Linked DNA regions of Phenylobacterium zucineum HLK1. The main gene of each other region encodes a partner of the protein of the gene in region 2 in a complex. Links are inferred from orthologs where the notes say so. Each region holds a gene or a part of one and is shown on either strand. Other genes may lie near its edges. The genes, in order: tsaE and tsaD.

Region 1 (8,274 bases), 3.7 Mb from region 2 along the record:
GGCCAGACGCCTTCCTCCAGCCCCGCCACCACCAGCCGGTCGGCGCGCACCAGCCGGGCCTCGATGGCCCCCAGGATGCGCAGCCGCGGATGGGTCGCTCCGCCTGCGCGGACGCTCTCGCCCTCCATCAGCCGCGACAAGAGGTCGGCGAAGCCGCGGGCGCTGACGGGCGGGACGCCGCCGGTCTCGTGGATCAGGCCGGCGAGCAGGCGGCTCATGGCCTCGCCGCCGTGGCCGGCCCAGAGCTCGCCCGTCGAGCCGTCGGCGCCGGCGGCGAGCGCCTCCATGGCGGCGGTGACGGCGCGGGCGGCCTCGGCCACTGGACCCTCGGCGCAGGCGGCCTGCAGGGCCGAGAGCAGGTCCTCGAGACGGTCGACCAGCGGCAGGGCGTCGAGGCCCCGGCCCTTCTCCGCCAGGCGCGCCCGCAGGCCCGCCCAGGTCCAGGGCCGGGCGCCGCGCAGGCCGTGGCGCTCCAGCACGTCGCGGCGGCGGGCCAGGTCGTCGCCGTCCAGGCCGAGCCGGACGTAGGGATGCTTCAGCAGCGCGAGCAGGGTGACCGGCGCCAGGGGATCGACCGCGGCGCGCGCGACGAGGCCGGCCAGCACGCCGCAGCGGCAGCCGGCCAGCGGCTCGCCGGCGGAGGAGTCCGGCACGACGCCCCAGCGCGCCAGCTTGGCCGTCACCCGGCGCGCCAGCACCTGGTCGGGCGTGACGAGGGCGGCGGTCTTCTCGGGCGTCTCCAGCGCCTCGCGCAGCAGCAGGGCGGCGACCGTGGCGGCCTCCTCCTCGGCCCGCGCGCTGACGAGGGAGAGGCCCTTCAGCCCCTCGGCGATAGGATCGAGCCCCTCGGCGTCGGCCTCGGCGCGGAGCTGCTCGATGGCGTGCAGCCAGTCGGCGGTGGCGCGCGGCGGCCGCAGGGCCTCGTTGATCACCCGGCGGCGCCAGCGGCCCTGGGTCTGGTGCGCCAGGGCGGCAGGCCAGACCTCGACGTGCTTACGGTCTATGCCGGTGCGCGCCAGCAGGCGGCGCAGGGCGCCCTGCGGATGCTGCTCGTCCACCTCGCGCCAGGCGCTCTCGGCCAGGCTGTCGTCGAGGCCCGGGACGACGACCGCGCCGCGCGGGGCGGCGGCGATCACCGCCAGGAGGTCGGCGGTGGCCGGGGCGGTGCCCGTGGAGCCGGCCGCCACCAGCACCCCCTGCGGCGGGCGCGAGGCCCAGACGTCGGCCAGCCGCCGTAGCAGGCGCACGCGCCGCTCGCTGACGTCCACCAGGCCCAGCTCGGCGAGGCGCCTGGGCCATTCGGTCAGCGCCGTCTCGAGGAACTCGCGGCTGACCCGCCAGTGCTCGGCGAGGTCGGCCTCGACCAGGCCCGCCAGCTTCTCGCCGGCCTCGGCCTCCTCGATCTGCAGGCTGTCTAGGAAGGCGCCCAGGGCGTCGGCCAGCTCCAGCGCCGCCGAGGCGGTCAGCTCGCGGCCCGGCAGCAGCCGCCAGTGCCCGGCCACCAGCCGCGTCAGCTCGAAGCGCCGGCGCAGCGGGTCGATGGCGGCGGGCAGGTCGAGGGCCAGGTCGCCCGGCTCGAACGGCGGCTCGCCGGCCTCGAGGTCGCCCAGCGGGCGCATCTGCGGCGGCAGGACGGCCCGGCCGCCCGCGGCGCGCACGAAGGCGTCGGCCACCGCCCGCGCCCCGCGCCGGGTGGGCAGGAGGACGAGGGCGTCCGACAGCGCCTCGGGCCCGTCGTCGGCCAGGGCCTCGTAGAGCCCGCGGGCGAGGTCTTCGGCGAACGGCCGGTGCGCCGGGATGTTGAACCAGCGAGGACCCGGCCGCTCGAAGAAGCGGGTCACGACAGCCTCTGCTCCGCCGCCTCGCGCGCGGCGGGGTCGCCCACGTGCATCCAGAAAGCGTCCATGGCCACGCCGCGGAGCCGGCCTGCGGCCTGCAGCTCATGCCAGACCGGCAGGATCGAGAACGGGCCCGTCCTGGGCGAGGCGTCGAGGACCTGGGGCTTGAGGATGCCGAAGCCGGTGTTGGCGTAGGGCGTCGGCGGCTTGGGCGCGACCGAATGGGTCAGTCGGCCCTGCGCGTCCATGAAGAAGCCGTTGGGCCCCTCGAAGCCCAGGCCGTGGCCGCGGCGGACCAGCAGCAGGAGGATGTCCATGGCCGCCGGGTCCCAGACCCGCTTCAGGGTCTCCAGCGGCGGCTCGCCCTCGGTGATCCACAGCGAGTCGATGTTGGCGACGAAGATCGGCTCATCGCCCAGCAGCGGCCGGGCGTGCTGGATGCCGCCGCCGGAATCCAGCAGCTCGGCCCGCTCGTCGGAGATGCGGATCTCGAGGTCCGTGCGGCGCGCCAGGTGCGCCTCCACCTGGTCGGCGAAGTGGTGGACGTTGACCACGGCGCGGGTGACGCCGGCGGCGACCAACTCGTCCAGCACGTGGTCGATCAGCGGCCGGCCCGCCACCGGGACCAGGCACTTGGGCGTGGTGTCCGTCAGCGGCCGCATGCGGGTGCCGAGCCCCGCCGCCAGCACCATCGCCGTCGTGGGCGCCTGGCTCACGCGCGGGCCTCGGGCGGAACGTGGCGGTCGAACCAGGCCTTCAGGCCGGCGAGCTCGGGATCCTGCAGGTTGCGCTCCAGGTAGCGCCAGGTGCGCGGCATGAAGGCCTTGTACTGCGGCCGCCCCAGCAGCGCCTGCCGGGCGAACACCCGGCCGAGGATGCGCGCGGCGTTGGAGGCGGCCAGCGCCCGATACTCGAAAAGGAACCGGCTGGCGTCGAGATCCGGCCGGGCCCGCAGGTAGCGCTCCAGCATGACGGCTTCGAGCTCGGGCGAGACGTCGCGGCGGGCGTCCTGCAGCAGGTGCAGGAGATCCCAGGCCGGATGGGCCTTCAGGGCGTCCTGGAAATCGAGCAGGCCGACGCGCGCGGCTCCCGCGCGCTCGGGAAGCCAGAGCAGGTTCTGGGCGTGGAAGTCGCGGTGGGTGAAGACCGAGGCGCCGGCCTCGCCCCAGACCCAGACCGGCGCCCACAGGGCCTCCCATTCCGCCACCGCCTCGGGGCCGAACTCCGGCAGGCCGGCGAACCTCGGCCAGAACTCGAGGAAGGTGTCGGTGGCGACCTTGAGCGCCAGCGCGTCGTAGGTGAGCAGCGGCCACGCGCAGCCGTCGGCGCGCAGCACGTCCGGCGGCGGTTCGGCCTGCATGGCGACCTGCACATCGACGGCCGCCTCGTAGAGCGGCGCCTCGGCCTGCCCCTGGGCGATCAGGGTGGCGAACAGGCCATCGCCGAGGTCCTCCAGCACCGCGAGGCCGGCCTCGACGTCGTGGGCCAGGATCTGCGGCGCCGAGAGACCGCGCTCGCGCAGGAAGGCGGCGGTGGTGACGAAGGCGGCCACCGAGCCAGCCGCCAGGCGCGCGGCCGCGTTGTAGCCGAGCGCCCGGCGCTCCTCCGGCGTGGCCCTGGGCGGGCAGACCACGCTCTCCAGCGCCGGCGGCTGGTCCATGAAGATGAACGTCCGGCCGTCGGGGGCGAACAGGCGCTCGTAGCTGCGCGTCGAGGCGTCGCCGCCCAGCGGCTGGCGGCGCGCCTGGCCGAAGCCGGCGGCGCGCAGGAACCCGGCCTTCAGGGCCTCGCGGTCCGAGATGTCAGGCGCGGAACTCAAGCCCTCGTCCTTCCCAGGCGCCATGCGGTGTGAGCCGCACGCGCCTGCCGTCTGCGTCGTCTTCCGAGAGCGCGATCTCTACATCGAGTCGGTCGGGCGGGAGGCGGCCCTCCAGCCGCTCGGGCCATTCGACCACCGCCGCGCCCTCGTCCAGCGCCTCGTCCAGACCGATCTCATAGGCCTCGTCCGGGTTCGAGAGGCGATAGAGGTCGAAGTGGGCGACCTTCAGTCGCGGGCCCTCGTAGAACTGCACCAGGGTGAAGGTGGGCGAGGGGACGTCCTCGGCCGGCGTCGTCAGCGCCCGCACCAGGGCCCGGGCCAGGGTGGACTTGCCGGCCCCCAGCGGCCCGGAGAGGCAGACCGCCTCGCCCGGCTTCAGCCCGGCCGCGATCGCCGCGCCCAGCCGCGCCGTGGCCGCCTCGTCGTCGAGGCGGAACTCGCCCTCGGCCGCGAGGATCATGCGAAGGCCCGGTCCGGATCGGCGGGAAGGATCCCCTCGACGTGCGCCTTGAGCGCCAGCGTCGCCTCGGCGGGATCCCCGGCCAGGCGTTCGGGCGCGACGGGATGGCCGACCGTCAGGTCGAAGCGGCGCCCGCGCTTGTTCAGCAGCTCGTGGAAGAGGGTGATGTCGCGCAGCTCCTGCGAGAGCCCGTGGAAGAAGTGGAACAGCGTCGACCAGGGGCCCGCCACGTGGACCGGCACGACGGGCGCCTCGTACTTCCGGGCCAGCGAGACCGCCGACGGCGCCCAGGGCGGATCGGCGAGCCCCCCGTCGGGCTGCCGGCGCGCCAGCCGGCCGGCTGGGAAGATCACCAGGCACCGCTCGGCCTCCATCGCCTCGCGGGTCAGCTGCAGGGTCAGGCGCGTGCGCTCGCGGGTGCGCTTGCCCTCGACCCATTCCACGGGGATCAGCACCTCCTCGAAGCCGGGGCAGACCCGGTGGGCGTCGGCGTTGGCGTAGAAGCAGATGTCGGGGCGCAGGGCCTTCAGCGCGTCGTAGACGGCCACGCCGTCGGCGATGCCGGTGGGGTGGTTGCAGACCACGATCGCCCGGCCCTGCGCGGGCACGCGGTCGAGTCCGCTGGCCGCCACCTGCACCGACAGCAGCTCGGAGACGTGCTCCAGGGCCGCGCGGCCGGGGAGCGGGGCGATCGCGTCGGCCATCCGCCGCGCCTTGCCGTAGTCCAGCAGGGCGTAGAGCAGCGGGCGCAGCACGGGCCAGGCGGCCGAGCCCGACAGCTTCGGCGCGCGCTCGGCGATCAGGGCGTCCACGATGTGGTCGGCGCCCCTCGGGCGCGCCAGGGCCGGGGCGTGGCTCAACGCGGTCATGGGCGGAACATGCGCCGCCGTCCCGCTCGCGGGCAAGCGCCGGGCGGCGCCTCCCGCAACGGAAGCTAGGCGCTCCGGGGCGTTGGGCGTAGAACGCCGGCCATGCGAGACATCACCCATTTCATCGACGGCGCGCCCGTTGCAGGCCAGTCCGGCCGCTTCGGCGACGTGTTCAACCCCAACACCGGCGAGGTGCAGGCCCGCGTCGCCCTGGCGACCGAGGCCGAGCTCGACAAGGCGGTCCAGTCGGCGCTGCGGGCGCAGCAGACCTGGGCCCTGGTCAATCCGCAGCGGCGCGCCCGGGTCATGTTCGAGTTCAAGCGGCTGGTGGAAGCCCGCATGGACGAGCTGGCCGAGATCCTGTCGTCCGAGCACGGCAAGGTGATCGCCGACTCCAAGGGCGACATCCAGCGCGGCCTGGAGGTCATCGAGTTCGCCTGCGGCATCCCGCACGTGCTGAAGGGCGAGTACACCGAGGGCGCGGGCCCCGGGATCGACGTCTATTCGATGCGCCAGCCGCTGGGCGTCTGCGCGGGGATCACCCCGTTCAACTTCCCGGCCATGATCCCGATGTGGATGTTCGGCATCGCCATCGCGACGGGCAACAGCTTCATCCTGAAGCCGTCGGAGAAGGATCCGACGGTGCCGGTGCGCCTGGCCGAGCTGATGATGGAGGCCGGCGCGCCCGCGGGCGTGCTGAACGTCGTGCACGGCGACAAGGTCGCGGTGGACGCCATCCTCGACCACGCCGACATCAAGGCGGTGAGCTTCGTGGGCTCGTCCGACATCGCCCACTACGTCTACAGCCGCGGCACGGCTGCGGGTAAGCGGGTCCAGGCCATGGGCGGGGCCAAGAACCACGGCATCATCCTGCCCGACGCCGACCTGGAGCAGGCGACCAAGGACCTGATCGGCGCCGCCTACGGCTCGGCCGGCGAGCGCTGCATGGCCCTGCCGGTGGTCGTGCCGGTGGGCAGGAAGACCGCCGACGAGCTGCGCGAGCGCGTGCTGGCCGAGATCGACACCCTGAAGGTCGGCCTATCGACCGACCCCGCCGCGCAGTACGGCCCGGTGGTGTCGGAGGCCCACAAGAAGCGGGTCAGCGACTACATCCAGATGGGCGCGGACGAAGGCGCCGAGCTGGTCGTCGACGGCCGCGGCTTCAGCCTGCAGGGCTATGAGAAGGGCTACTTCATCGGCCCCAGCCTGTTCGACCAGGTGAAGCCTTCGATGAAGACCTACCAGGAAGAGATCTTCGGGCCCGTCCTGCAGATCGTGCGGGCCGAGAGCTTCGAGGAGGCCCTGCGCCTGCCGTCAGAGCACCAGTACGGCAACGGCGTGGCGATCTTCACCCGCAACGGCCGGGCCGCGCGCGAGTTCGCCTCCCGCGTCAACGTCGGCATGGTCGGGATCAACGTGCCGATCCCGGTGCCGGTGGCCTACCACACCTTCGGCGGCTGGAAGCGCAGCGCCTTCGGCGACACCAACCAGCACGGCATGGAAGGGGTGAAGTTCTACACCAAGGTGAAGACGATCACCGCCCGCTGGCCGGAAGGCGCCGTCGAGGACAGCGCCTTCGTCATCCCGACGATGAAGTAGCGCCCAGCAGCGTCGGCTCCCCCTCGGGGGAGCTGTCGCGAAGCGAACGAGGGGGCTTCGTCCGCGCGGTTCGGCGGCGGAAGCCCCCTCAAACCCATTTCGGGCCGCCTCCCCCGAAGGGGAGGACGCCGTCCCTACGTCCGGCGGCTGACGATGTCCTTGTTGTGGGCGCGGGTCTTGGCGCCCTGGCCGCGCTCCAGCTCGGTGCGGCCGGGACGGTTGTTGTTGGTGGACGAGAACACCGTCCCCTCGTCGGCCGGGTCGCCCCAGTCCTGCTGGGGATTGTCCTCCTGGCCCAGCTTGTGGACGTCGACATTGGCGGGCGTGCCGGCCCCCAGGTCGCCGCGCACGTCGCCCATGCCCGCCTCGTCGCGGCCCAGGTCGGGGTCGAGGCCCCAGCCGTCCCGCCGCTGGCCCTCGGCTCCAGCCTCTTCACCCGCGGCCGCGATGTCGCTGTCGCCGAACTCGGCCTGGCTTGGCCGGTCGGCGTTGGTGGCGCCGTCGAGGTCGCCCTCAAAGCTGCGCTGCTCGGGATTGGTGGCGGTCTGGAACCTGTTCGGGTCGCGCTGCTCGTCCATCTCGCGCGCGCCCAGGCCGCCGCCCTGCATGCGGGCCCGATTCGCCTCGGCCTGGCTGGGGCTGAAGTTGCGGTCGTCTTGGTCGGCCATGGTCGGGGCTCCTTCTTGCTTCCCTTCCTGAACCCCGTGGCGAAGCGGCCGTTCCTTGCGCCGGCCGTCGCCGGCCGCTAGGCGAGGACCCGATGCCGTCCGCGCTGCAAGCCGCCTACGACGCCCGCCTCGCCGAAGGCGTGATCCGCCCGGACCCGGCCCAGGCCGCCGCCCTGGCCGCCCTCGTCCGCCTGGAGGGGGAGCTGGCGGACGCCCAGCCCGCCTCGGGGCTCAAGGCCCTGTTCCGCAAGCGCGCGCCCGAGAGCCGGCGGGGGGTCTACCTCGTGGGGCCCGTGGGCCGGGGAAAGTCCATGCTGATGGACCTCTTCTTCGAGACCGCCCCGGTCGAGAAGCGGCGGCGCACGCACTTCCACGTCTTCATGGGCGAGGTCCACCGGCTGATCGACGCCTGGCGCAAGGGCGATCCCGCCGCCCGCAAGGCGCGCTTCGGCCAGTCGAAGGGGGACGATCCGATCCCGCCCGTGGCCGACGTGGTCGCCGAGCGGGCGAGCCTGCTCTGCTTCGACGAGTTCCAGGTCACCGACATCGCCGACGCCATGATCCTGGGCCGGCTGTTCGAGGCGCTGTTCGATCGCGGCGTGACCCTGGTGGCCACCTCGAACCGGCTGCCCGACCAGCTCTACAAGGACGGCATCAACCGCCAGCTCTTCCTGCCGTTCATCGAGCTCCTGAAGTCCAAGGTGGAGGTGGTCTCGGTGGCGGGGCCGCACGACTACCGGCTGGACCGGCTGCGGGCCGCGGGCGTCTGGTTCTCGCCCATCGACCCGGACAACGAGCGGTCCTTCGACCGGCTGTGGCGCGAGATGCTGGGGCCCGAGGACGAGGACGAGCTGGGTGAGACGCTGGAGGTGCTGGGCCGGCGGATCACCTTCCCGAACGCCTCGGGCGGGCTGCTGCGGGCCTCGTTCGGCAGTCTCTGCTCGGTGGCCCTGGGCCCCAACGACTACCTAGCGCTCGCCGAGCGCTTCCACACCGTCTTCCTGGAGGGCGTGCCGAGGCT
Region 2 (8,140 bases):
ACCAGGTGACCAAGGACCTTGCCGACTACCGCGGCGGGATCGAGGTGGTCGGCTCGATGCTAGGCGTCGACTTCGCCACCGCGGTGGCGTTCGTCCAGCCCTTCGAGGAACACTATGCGCGGATGACCGACACGCTCGCCCAGGCGCGCAACGTCGTGCAGGCCGACGCGGACCGGCGGGCGAAGGAAAGCGCCGCCCAGGCGGCGATGACCGGCAAGATCGTCATGGGCGGCTCGCTGCTGACCCTGCTGGCGGTGGCCTGGCTTTCGGCGGCGGTCATCATGGGCGTGCGGCGCGGCATCCGCGGCATCGCCCAGGGCACCGAGGCGCTGGCGGGCGGCGACCACGACGTCGACCTCGAGCCGCTGCAGCGCGGCGACGAACTCGGCGCGATCGTGCGCGGCCTCGGCGTCTTCAAGGAAAACCTCCAGCGCATGGACGCCATGCGCAAGGAGCAGGAGGAGAGCCGGGCGCGGGAAGCGGCCATGCGCGAGCAGGTCGAGGCCGAACGCGCCAAGACCCAGGAAGCCCAGGTCGCGGTCGTGCACGCGCTGGCCGAAGGCCTGGCGCGGCTCTCGCAGGGCGACCTGAAGCATCGCCTCGCCACCCCGTTCACCGCCGAGTACGAGCAGCTGCGCACCGACTTCAACGGCGCCGTGGCCAAGCTCGAGGACGCCATGAAGGTGATCGCGGCCAACGCCGGCCAGATCAACATCGGCGCCGACCAGATCGCCAATGCGTCCGATGACCTGTCCAAGCGCACCGAGCAGCAGGCGGCCAGCCTGGAAGAGACCGCCGCGGCGCTCGACCAGATCACCGCCACGGTCCGCAAGACCGCCGAGGGGGCCAGCCACGCCCGCGACGTGGTCGCCGCCGCCAGGGACGACGGCGAGCGCTCGGGCGAGGTGGTCCGAAACGCCGTGGCCGCCATGAACGAGATCGAGAAGTCCTCGGGCGAGATCAGCCAGATCATCGGCGTCATCGACGAGATCGCCTTCCAGACCAACCTGCTGGCCCTGAACGCGGGGGTGGAAGCCGCCCGCGCCGGCGACGCCGGCAAGGGCTTCGCGGTCGTCGCTTCCGAGGTTCGGGCCCTGGCCCAGCGCTCGGCCGACGCGGCCAAGGAGATCAAGACCCTGATCTCGGCGTCCACCCAGCAGGTGGGGCAGGGCGTCACCCTCGTCGGCGAGGCGGGCGAGGCCCTGAACCGGATCGTCTCGAAGGTCACCGAGATCAACAGCGTCGTCTCGGAGATCGCCGCCTCGGCCCAGGAGCAGGCCACCGGCCTCAACGAGGTGAACACGGCCGTCAACCAGATGGACCAGCTCACCCAGCAGAACGCCGCCATGGTGGAGGAATCCACCGCCGCCAGCCATGCGCTGCGCAGCGAGGCCGCCGAGCTGCGCCGCCTGATCGGCGAGTTCGACACCGGGCAGCCGGCGCCGGCCGAGCGGGCCCCAGCGCCGAGGCCCGCAGCGGCCCGGCCGGCGATTTCCGCCGCCGCCCCGGCGCCAGCGCCGCGCGCCAGGGTCGCCTACGCCTCCGGCGCGGCGACCGCCGCCCGGGTGGACTCCTGGGAGGAGTTCTAGGGCAGGAGTTCCGAGGAGAGCAGCGCCCCCGGTCCGGGGGCCTTGCGAGCGCCCGGCGAGTCCCTCGCCGGGCGTTTTCTTATCGGGTCACGGGGATCGGCGGCGCTACTTGGCGGCGCGGGGCCCGGTCGCCAGACGCCGCCGTCCGCCGCCCCGGCGGCCGCTTCCCGTTCCCGGTCCGGGCAGGGCCGGCGGCTCGGGTTCGCCGTAGTCCTCGGCCTCGACCGGATAGAGGACCGGCTCGGTCAGCATGGGCTCGTCGTCATAGGCCAGCGGCAGCTCCGGCAGCTCGCGCAGGGTGCGCTCGGCCCGCTCGTGGCGCGGATGGATCAGCTCGCCGCTCTCGGCGTAGGTGATGACGAGGCGGGCCCAGTCCGAGGCGTGGTAGGCGAAGGCGCGGCCCTCGGGGTCGAGGTCGGACCAGTCCGGCTCGTGCGGGGCGCTGATGCCCCGCGCCAGCCAGACCCTGGCCTCGTCGGGGGCTCCGGCGGCGAAGGCCGCCCGGGCCATCAGGCCGGCGATGCGGGCCGTGACCGGCTCGGCCTCCAGCGCGCCGGCGGCCTCGTGCGCGGCGGCCGGCTCGCCGGCGATCAGCGCACGCTCGACGTGCAGGATCAGGCTCTCGCGGTGGGTGGGATTGACCGCGGCCAGCTCGGACAGGCGCTGGGCCCGTTCGCGCGGGGTCTCGTCGGTGCGCAGGTCGCGGTAGGCGAGCCACAGCGCCGGATGCGGCGCGACCCGCCAGGCGTTCTCGACCGTCGCGGCGGCCCGGCCGACCTTGCCGGCCTGGGCCAGCAGGCGCGCGGCCATCACCACGCCGGGCGCGAAGCCGGGGGCGAGCTTGGCCGCCTCGACGGCGTGGTCCATGGCCAGGGCCCGGGCCTTGGGTTCGGGCGCATGCTCGAGCTGGGCGGCCGAGGCGGCCAGAAGCGCCGCGCGCGCCCGCTCGGCCACCACCGGCGGCACGATCTTGCGGTCCAGCGCGCCCTTCATGAGGTCCAGCGCCTGGGGCCAGTCGCCGGCCTCCAGCTTGGCCTCCAGCAGGGCCCGCCAGGCCCAGCGGGCGGTGCGGGCCTCGCCATAGGCCTCCTGGGCGTGGCGCAGCGCCGTCTCGCGCGCGCCCTGGGCGGCGGCGAGCTGCATCAGGCCCTTGTGGCCGGCCAGCCGCATCTCGGGAAAGCCCAGCATGGCCGTGTAGGCGGCGCGGGCCTCGTCCAGGTCCCCGGCGGCCTCGGCGGCCTGGGCGGCGAGCACGCGGACCAGGCCCGGCGCGTCCGACGCCAGGTCGGCCGCCTTGCGGGCGAGGCGCCGCGCCTCGGAGCCGTCGCCGCCCGCCGCGGCCAGGAAACCCCGGGAGAGCACGTCGCTGGCCTGCCGCCGGCGCGCCTCGGCTCTCGCCCGTTCGGCCCGCTGCGGCGCATCCAGGATCCACAGCACCGTGCGCCAGGCGACGGCGGCGAGCAGGCTGGCCAGCAGCGCGATGAGGATCGCCGCCGCGGCCGTCATGTCGGCGCGCCAGCCCAGCCAGACCACGCTGGCCCGCCCCGGATCGCCGGTCAGGGCGAGGACGGCCACCGCCACGGCGGCCACCATGAAGAAGACGATCGCGGCGCGGATCATTCAGCCTCTCCATCGCCGAAGTCGCGGATCGCGCGCGCCCGGAGGCTGGCGGCCTGCCGGTCGATCACCGCCCGGCGCTCGGCCTGGGCCAGCCAGGGCGACATGGCCTCGCGCGCGGCCGGCGGCAGGGTCTCCAGCGCCTCCAGCGCGCCCACCACGTCGCCTTCGGCCAAGGCGCGCTCGGCGCGGGCCAGGGCGGCGTCCGGCCCCGACCCCGAGACGTTGCTGATCCGCCGGACGCTCACGATCCGGGTCACGACATAGAGGATGCGGTCGGCCAGCCGGTCCCCGGCGTCGGGAGCCCGCGCCGCGCTGGCCGCGCGCGCGGCGTAGTCGGGGAAGCTGGCGGCGAGCGCGGCCCGGCTGGGCGCCCCCATCTCGGCGACAGGGGCGAGGGCCGCCAGCTCGGGCAGGCCCGGCGCGGCCGCGCGCAGCGCGGCGAGCTCTCCGCCGAACGGGGTCGAGGCCTGGGTGGCGTCCACCAGCGCCGCGGCGGCCAGGGCGGCGGCTGCGGCCTCGCTGGATCGGGCGCCGCGGCTCTCCAGCTCGGCGATGCGGGCGTTCAGGCGGTCGATCTCGGCGGCTTCCGGCGACGGCTCGGGCGGCGGGGCGGGCTCGGGCGCGGCGATCTCGGCCGCGGGCTGCGGCTCCTGCGCGGGCGCGCCCTCCCACAGCCGCGGCGCCAGCACGGCGGCGCCGGCGCCGGCCAGGACGCAGAGCACGCAGAGCGCCATCAGCGACCAGAGGCCCAGGCCCAGCGGCCGACGGCGGTACTCGGCGGGGTTCTTCGGCAGGGCGGGATCGGTGGAGGCGGTCATGGCCGGCGGTCGATCAGGTTGAGGAGCGCCGCTTCGAGCGGGAACGGCGGATAGGTCTTGGCGGCGAGCGGCGTGCGGGCCAGCGGCTTGATGACCGCCTTGGAGAGGCCGAGCGCGCGCAGCTCGGGCGCGGGGTGGGCCTTCAGCACCTTGGCCAGCACCTGCGCCGCCCGCGGCGAGTGCAGCAGGGCCGCATCGGAATGCACCAGGGCCTCGGCGGCCTCGTCGCTGAGCGCCACCGGCGCGGTCTCGTAGAGGACGAGGCGGCGGGCCTCGACGCCGTGCTTCTCGAGGGCGCCGGCGAGATCCCCGGCCGGCTCGGCGGCGCCGGGATGCAGCACCGCGCCCTTCAGCTCGCCCCGACGGATGCCGATGCCTTCGGCCAGGGCCTCGACGTCGCCGTCGGCCGACAGCACCGAGCGGAAGCCGGCCTGCCGCGCCGCCTGCGCCGTGGCGGCGCCGACCGCGAAGACCCTCAGGTTCCGCTCGCCGCAGGCGTCGGCGAAGGCGCGCACGCCGTTGGCCGAGGTGAAGGCGAGGGCGGCGACCCCGGTCAGGTCCACCTCGACGTCCGGCAGGACGCGGACCGCCAGCAAAGGGGCGACCACGGCCTCGTGGCCCAGCGCGCGCACCCGCTCGGCGGTGGCGTCGGCGCCGGGCTGGGCGCGGGTGATCCAGATGCGTTGTCGGCGGGCCGCCATTGCTCCCTTTGTCGCCCCGAACCTCTTTAGCTTTTGGAAACGACCCTGAAGCGCCGCAGGCCCGGGTTCAATCCCGGTGCGCGCGAAGGCCACAGATGCCGCGCCAAGCGTGACCTTAAAGCGACGGCCGGCGACGGGAACCCGGCGGCGTTCCCGCACCTTCCCCTGCGGACCTTTCGGGAGAGCCCATGCGGATCGGGACGAGCCTGCTGATCCTGGCGGCCGGGATCGCGATCAGCGTCGCGGCCTGGGCGGCCTCGGGCGGACGGCTGTTCCTGGTCTTCCTGCCGCTGGTGTTCGGCCTGCCGCTCCTGTGGCGGCGGCGCTAGAGGACGATGGCGTCGCCGGCCTCTTCCTTCACCGCCAGGCCGAGCGAGAGGCCCAGATCGCGCGCCGAGGCCTCGGGATCCGCCATCTGCGACAGCTCGGCCTCGCCCGAATGACGGAAGCGCAGCTTGCCGTCCGGCGACAGGGCCTCGACGATCAGCTTGCACGTCCCGCCTTCCAACCAGGCATGGGCGCCGATCGGCGTGCGGCACGAGCCCTCCAGCGCGATCAGCGCGCCGCGCTCGGCGGCGACGGCCAGGGTCGTCGGGCGGCAGCGCAGCGCCTGCGCCCACGGCAGGTCGCGGTCGGCGGCGCGGGTCTCGACCGCCAGGGCGCCCTGGCCCGGGGCCGGCGGCGCCTCCTTCGGATCGATCAGGCTCTTGGGCAGGTGGCCGAGGCCCAGGCGGCGCAGCCCCGAGTAGGCCAGCAGGATGGCGTCGTACTCGCCCGCCTCGAGCTTGCCGAGGCGCGTCTCCACGTTGCCGCGCAGCAGCTTGGCTTCCAGGTCGGGGCGGCGGTGCAGGCACTGGGCCTGGCGGCGCAGGCTGGCCGTGCCGAGGATGGCCCCTTCGGTGAGGTCCTCCAGCCGCTCGGGGCCGCGGGAAATGAAGGCGTCGCGGGGATCCTCGCGCTCGGGGATGGCCGCGATGCACAGCCCCTCGGGCAGCTCGGCCGGCATGTCCTTCATCGAGTGGACGGCGCAGTCGATGCGGCCGTCCATCAGGGCTTCCTCGATCTCCTTGGTGAAGAGCCCCTTGCCGCCGATCTCCAGCAGCCGGCGGTCCTGCACCCGGTCGCCCGTGGTGGTGATCGGGATCAGCGGCGCGACCCGCTCCACCTCGGCGGCGTTGTCGGGGTCCACGCCAAGGGCGGCGGCGATCCGGCGCTGGACGATGCCCGACTGGGTCAGGCTCAGCTTGGAGCCGCGGGCTCCGATCCGGACGACAGGTTGCGTGGGCACGGTGGGCGGTCTACCTCGGGGCCAGGATTGAGAAGGGCCTGCTACAGGAGCGGGCCGCCCCCGGCAACCGGATGACCGACACCCAGACCACCCTTCATGGCCAGACCGTCCTTGGCCTGGAGACCAGCTGCGACGAGACCGCCGCCGCCGTGGTCCGCCTGGAGGATGGCCGCGCGCAGGTCCTGTCGTCGGTCGTCGGCAGCCAGGTGGCCCAGCACGCGCCGTTCGGCGGCGTGGTGCCCGAGATCGCCGCGCGGGCGCATGTGGAGAGCATCGACGCCATCGTCGAGCGCGCTCTCGCCGAGGCCGGCCTCGGCTACGGCGACCTGACCGGCGTGGCGGCCACCGCCGGCCCCGGCCTGGTGGGCGGGGTGATGGTCGGCCTGTCGTTCGGCAAGGCGGTGGCGCTGGCCCGGAGCCTGCCGCTCGTCGCCGTCAACCACCTGGAGGGCCACGCCGTCTCGGCCCGGCTCGGCGCCGACATCCCCTATCCGTTCCTGCTCCTGCTGGTCTCCGGCGGCCACTGCCAGCTGCTCGAGGTGGCGGGGGTCGGCGCCTGCCGCCGCCTGGGGTCGACCATCGACGACGCCGCCGGCGAGGCCTTCGACAAGATCGCCAAGACCCTGGGCCTGCCCTATCCCGGCGGCCCGGCGCTGGAGACGCTGGCCGAAGGCGGCGACGCGGCGCGGTTCGTCCTGCCGCGCATGCTGCTGGGCCGGAAGGACTGCGACTTCTCGTTCTCGGGCCTGAAGACCGCCGCCGCGCGCATCGCCGAGGGGCTGAACACCGACGCCGAGCGGCGCGACCTGGCCGCCGCGGTGCAGGCCGCCATCGCCGGCCAGCTCGCCGAGCGTTCCGACCGGGCCATGAAGGGCTACGCGCAGGGCCATCTGGGCCGCGGCCTGCGTTTCGTGGTGGCCGGCGGGGTCGCCGCCAACCGCACTGTCCGGGCGCGGCTCACCGAGACCGCGCAGGCGCGGGGCTTCAGCTTCCACGCCCCGCCGCTCGCCTACTGCACCGACAACGCCGCGATGATCGCGCTGGCCGGCGCCGAGCGCCTGGCGCTGGGGCTCGCCGACGGGCTCGACGCCGTCGCCCGCCCGCGCTGGCCGCTGGACGAGGCGGCGGCCGCCGCCAGTCCGACCCATCTTCCCGGCCGCAAGGGAGCCAAGGCATGAAGCGCGCCGGCGTCATCGGCGGCGGGGCCTGGGGCACCGCGCTGGCCCAGGTCTGCGTCCGCGCGGGCCTCGAGACCGTGCTGTGGGCGCGCGAGCCCGAGGTCGTCGCCGGGATCAACGAGAGCCACGAGAACCCGCTGTTCCTGCCGGGCGTGGCGCTGGAGCCCGCCCTGCGCGCCACCCACGACTTCGCGGACCTCGCTGGCTGCGACCTCGTCCTGGCGGTCGCGCCCGCCCAGTTCCTGCGGCCGACGCTGGAGGCCTTCGCCCCCCACGCCCGGGACGGCCTGCCGATCGTCCTGTGCGCCAAGGGCATCGAGCAGCGCTCGCTGAAGCTGATGACGCAGGTGCTGGCCGAGACGGCGCCGCACGCCGCCCCCGCCGTGCTCTCGGGCCCCAGCTTCGCTGGCGAGGTGGCCCGCGGCCTGCCCACCGCCGTGACCCTGGCCTGCCCGGACGAGGCGCTGGGCCGGCGCCTGGCCCAGACGATCGCCACCCCGACCTTCCGGCCCTACGCCGCCTTCGACATGGTGGGGGCCGAGGCGGGCGGGGCGATCAAGAACGTGCTCGCCATCGCCTGCGGCATCTCCGAGGGCCGCGGGCTCGGCCGCTCGGCGCACGCCTCGCTGATCACCCGCGGATTCGCCGAGATGACCCGGCTGGGGGTGGCCCTGGGCGCCCGGGCCGAGACCCTGCGCGGCCTCTGCGGCCTGGGCGACCTCGTGCTCACCTGCTCCAGCGCGCAATCGCGCAACATGAGCGTGGGCCTGGCGCTGGGCGGCGGCCAGACGCTGCAGGAGGCGCTGGCGGGGAAGCTTTCGGTGGCCGAAGGCGTCGCCTCCGCGCCCGCCGTGCGCGAACTCGCGGCCAGGCTCGGAGTGGACGCGCCGATCAGCGAGGCGGTGGCCGCCATCCTCGCCGGCGAGATCGATGTGGACACCGCGAT

Evidence for each region.
Region 1: the proteins of tsaD (region 2) and tsaE are in contact, whole or in part, in a crystal structure (PDB 6N9A), measured with the Thermotoga maritima proteins. The link is inferred for Phenylobacterium zucineum HLK1 from one-to-one orthologs. Residues at the interface, in WP_004082750.1 of Thermotoga maritima: Cys10, Asp11, Arg49, His50, Leu82, Gly84, Gly135, Gly136, Glu154, Thr155, Leu156, Asp157, Asp158, Ser159, Glu162, Asp165, Lys166, Arg169, Leu170, Tyr175, Lys213, Thr214, Leu217, Tyr218, Gln221, Arg222, Asn324; in WP_004082108.1 of Thermotoga maritima: Leu37, Gly38, Lys46, Lys57, Val59, Lys60, Ser61, Thr63, Phe64, Thr65, Leu66, Met67, Val69, Pro71, Tyr82, Arg83, Leu84, Asp86, Asp88, Phe89, Asp93, Ile128, Asp130, Glu131, Arg134.

The regions. Positions count from the first base shown.
Region 1 is NC_011144.1:197,583-205,856, forward strand. The notes cover bases 2,380-5,323. They hold tsaE (tRNA (adenosine(37)-N6)-threonylcarbamoyltransferase complex ATPase subunit type 1 TsaE), read right to left. Parts: upstream 4,118-5,323; coding sequence 3,641-4,117; downstream 2,380-3,640. Other genes in these bases: PHZ_RS01100 (nucleotidyltransferase family protein), read right to left, coding at 2,380-2,554; amgK (N-acetylmuramate/N-acetylglucosamine kinase AmgK), read right to left, coding at 2,551-3,657; PHZ_RS01115 (GNAT family N-acetyltransferase), read right to left, coding at 4,114-4,986; PHZ_RS01120 (CoA-acylating methylmalonate-semialdehyde dehydrogenase), read left to right, coding at 5,089-5,323. Outside these bases: double-strand break repair protein AddB, read right to left, coding at 1-1,841; more of PHZ_RS01100, read right to left, coding at 1,838-2,379; more of PHZ_RS01120, read left to right, coding at 5,324-6,585; PHZ_RS01125 (hypothetical protein), read right to left, coding at 6,720-7,253; cell division protein ZapE, read left to right, coding at 7,346-8,274. UniProt on the Escherichia coli protein: Required for the formation of a threonylcarbamoyl group on adenosine at position 37 (t(6)A37) in tRNAs that read codons beginning with adenine.
Region 2 is NC_011144.1:3,849,181-3,857,320, forward strand. The notes cover bases 5,331-8,140. They hold tsaD (tRNA (adenosine(37)-N6)-threonylcarbamoyltransferase complex transferase subunit TsaD), read left to right. Parts: upstream 5,331-6,087; coding sequence 6,088-7,194; downstream 7,195-8,140. Other genes in these bases: hemC (hydroxymethylbilane synthase), read right to left, coding at 5,331-6,016; PHZ_RS18855 (NAD(P)H-dependent glycerol-3-phosphate dehydrogenase), read left to right, coding at 7,191-8,140. Outside these bases: PHZ_RS18825 (methyl-accepting chemotaxis protein), read left to right, coding at 1-1,589; PHZ_RS18830 (heme biosynthesis HemY N-terminal domain-containing protein), read right to left, coding at 1,695-3,209; PHZ_RS18835 (COG4223 family protein), read right to left, coding at 3,206-4,027; PHZ_RS18840 (uroporphyrinogen-III synthase), read right to left, coding at 4,024-4,728; PHZ_RS23275 (hypothetical protein), read left to right, coding at 4,917-5,057; more of hemC, read right to left, coding at 5,054-5,330.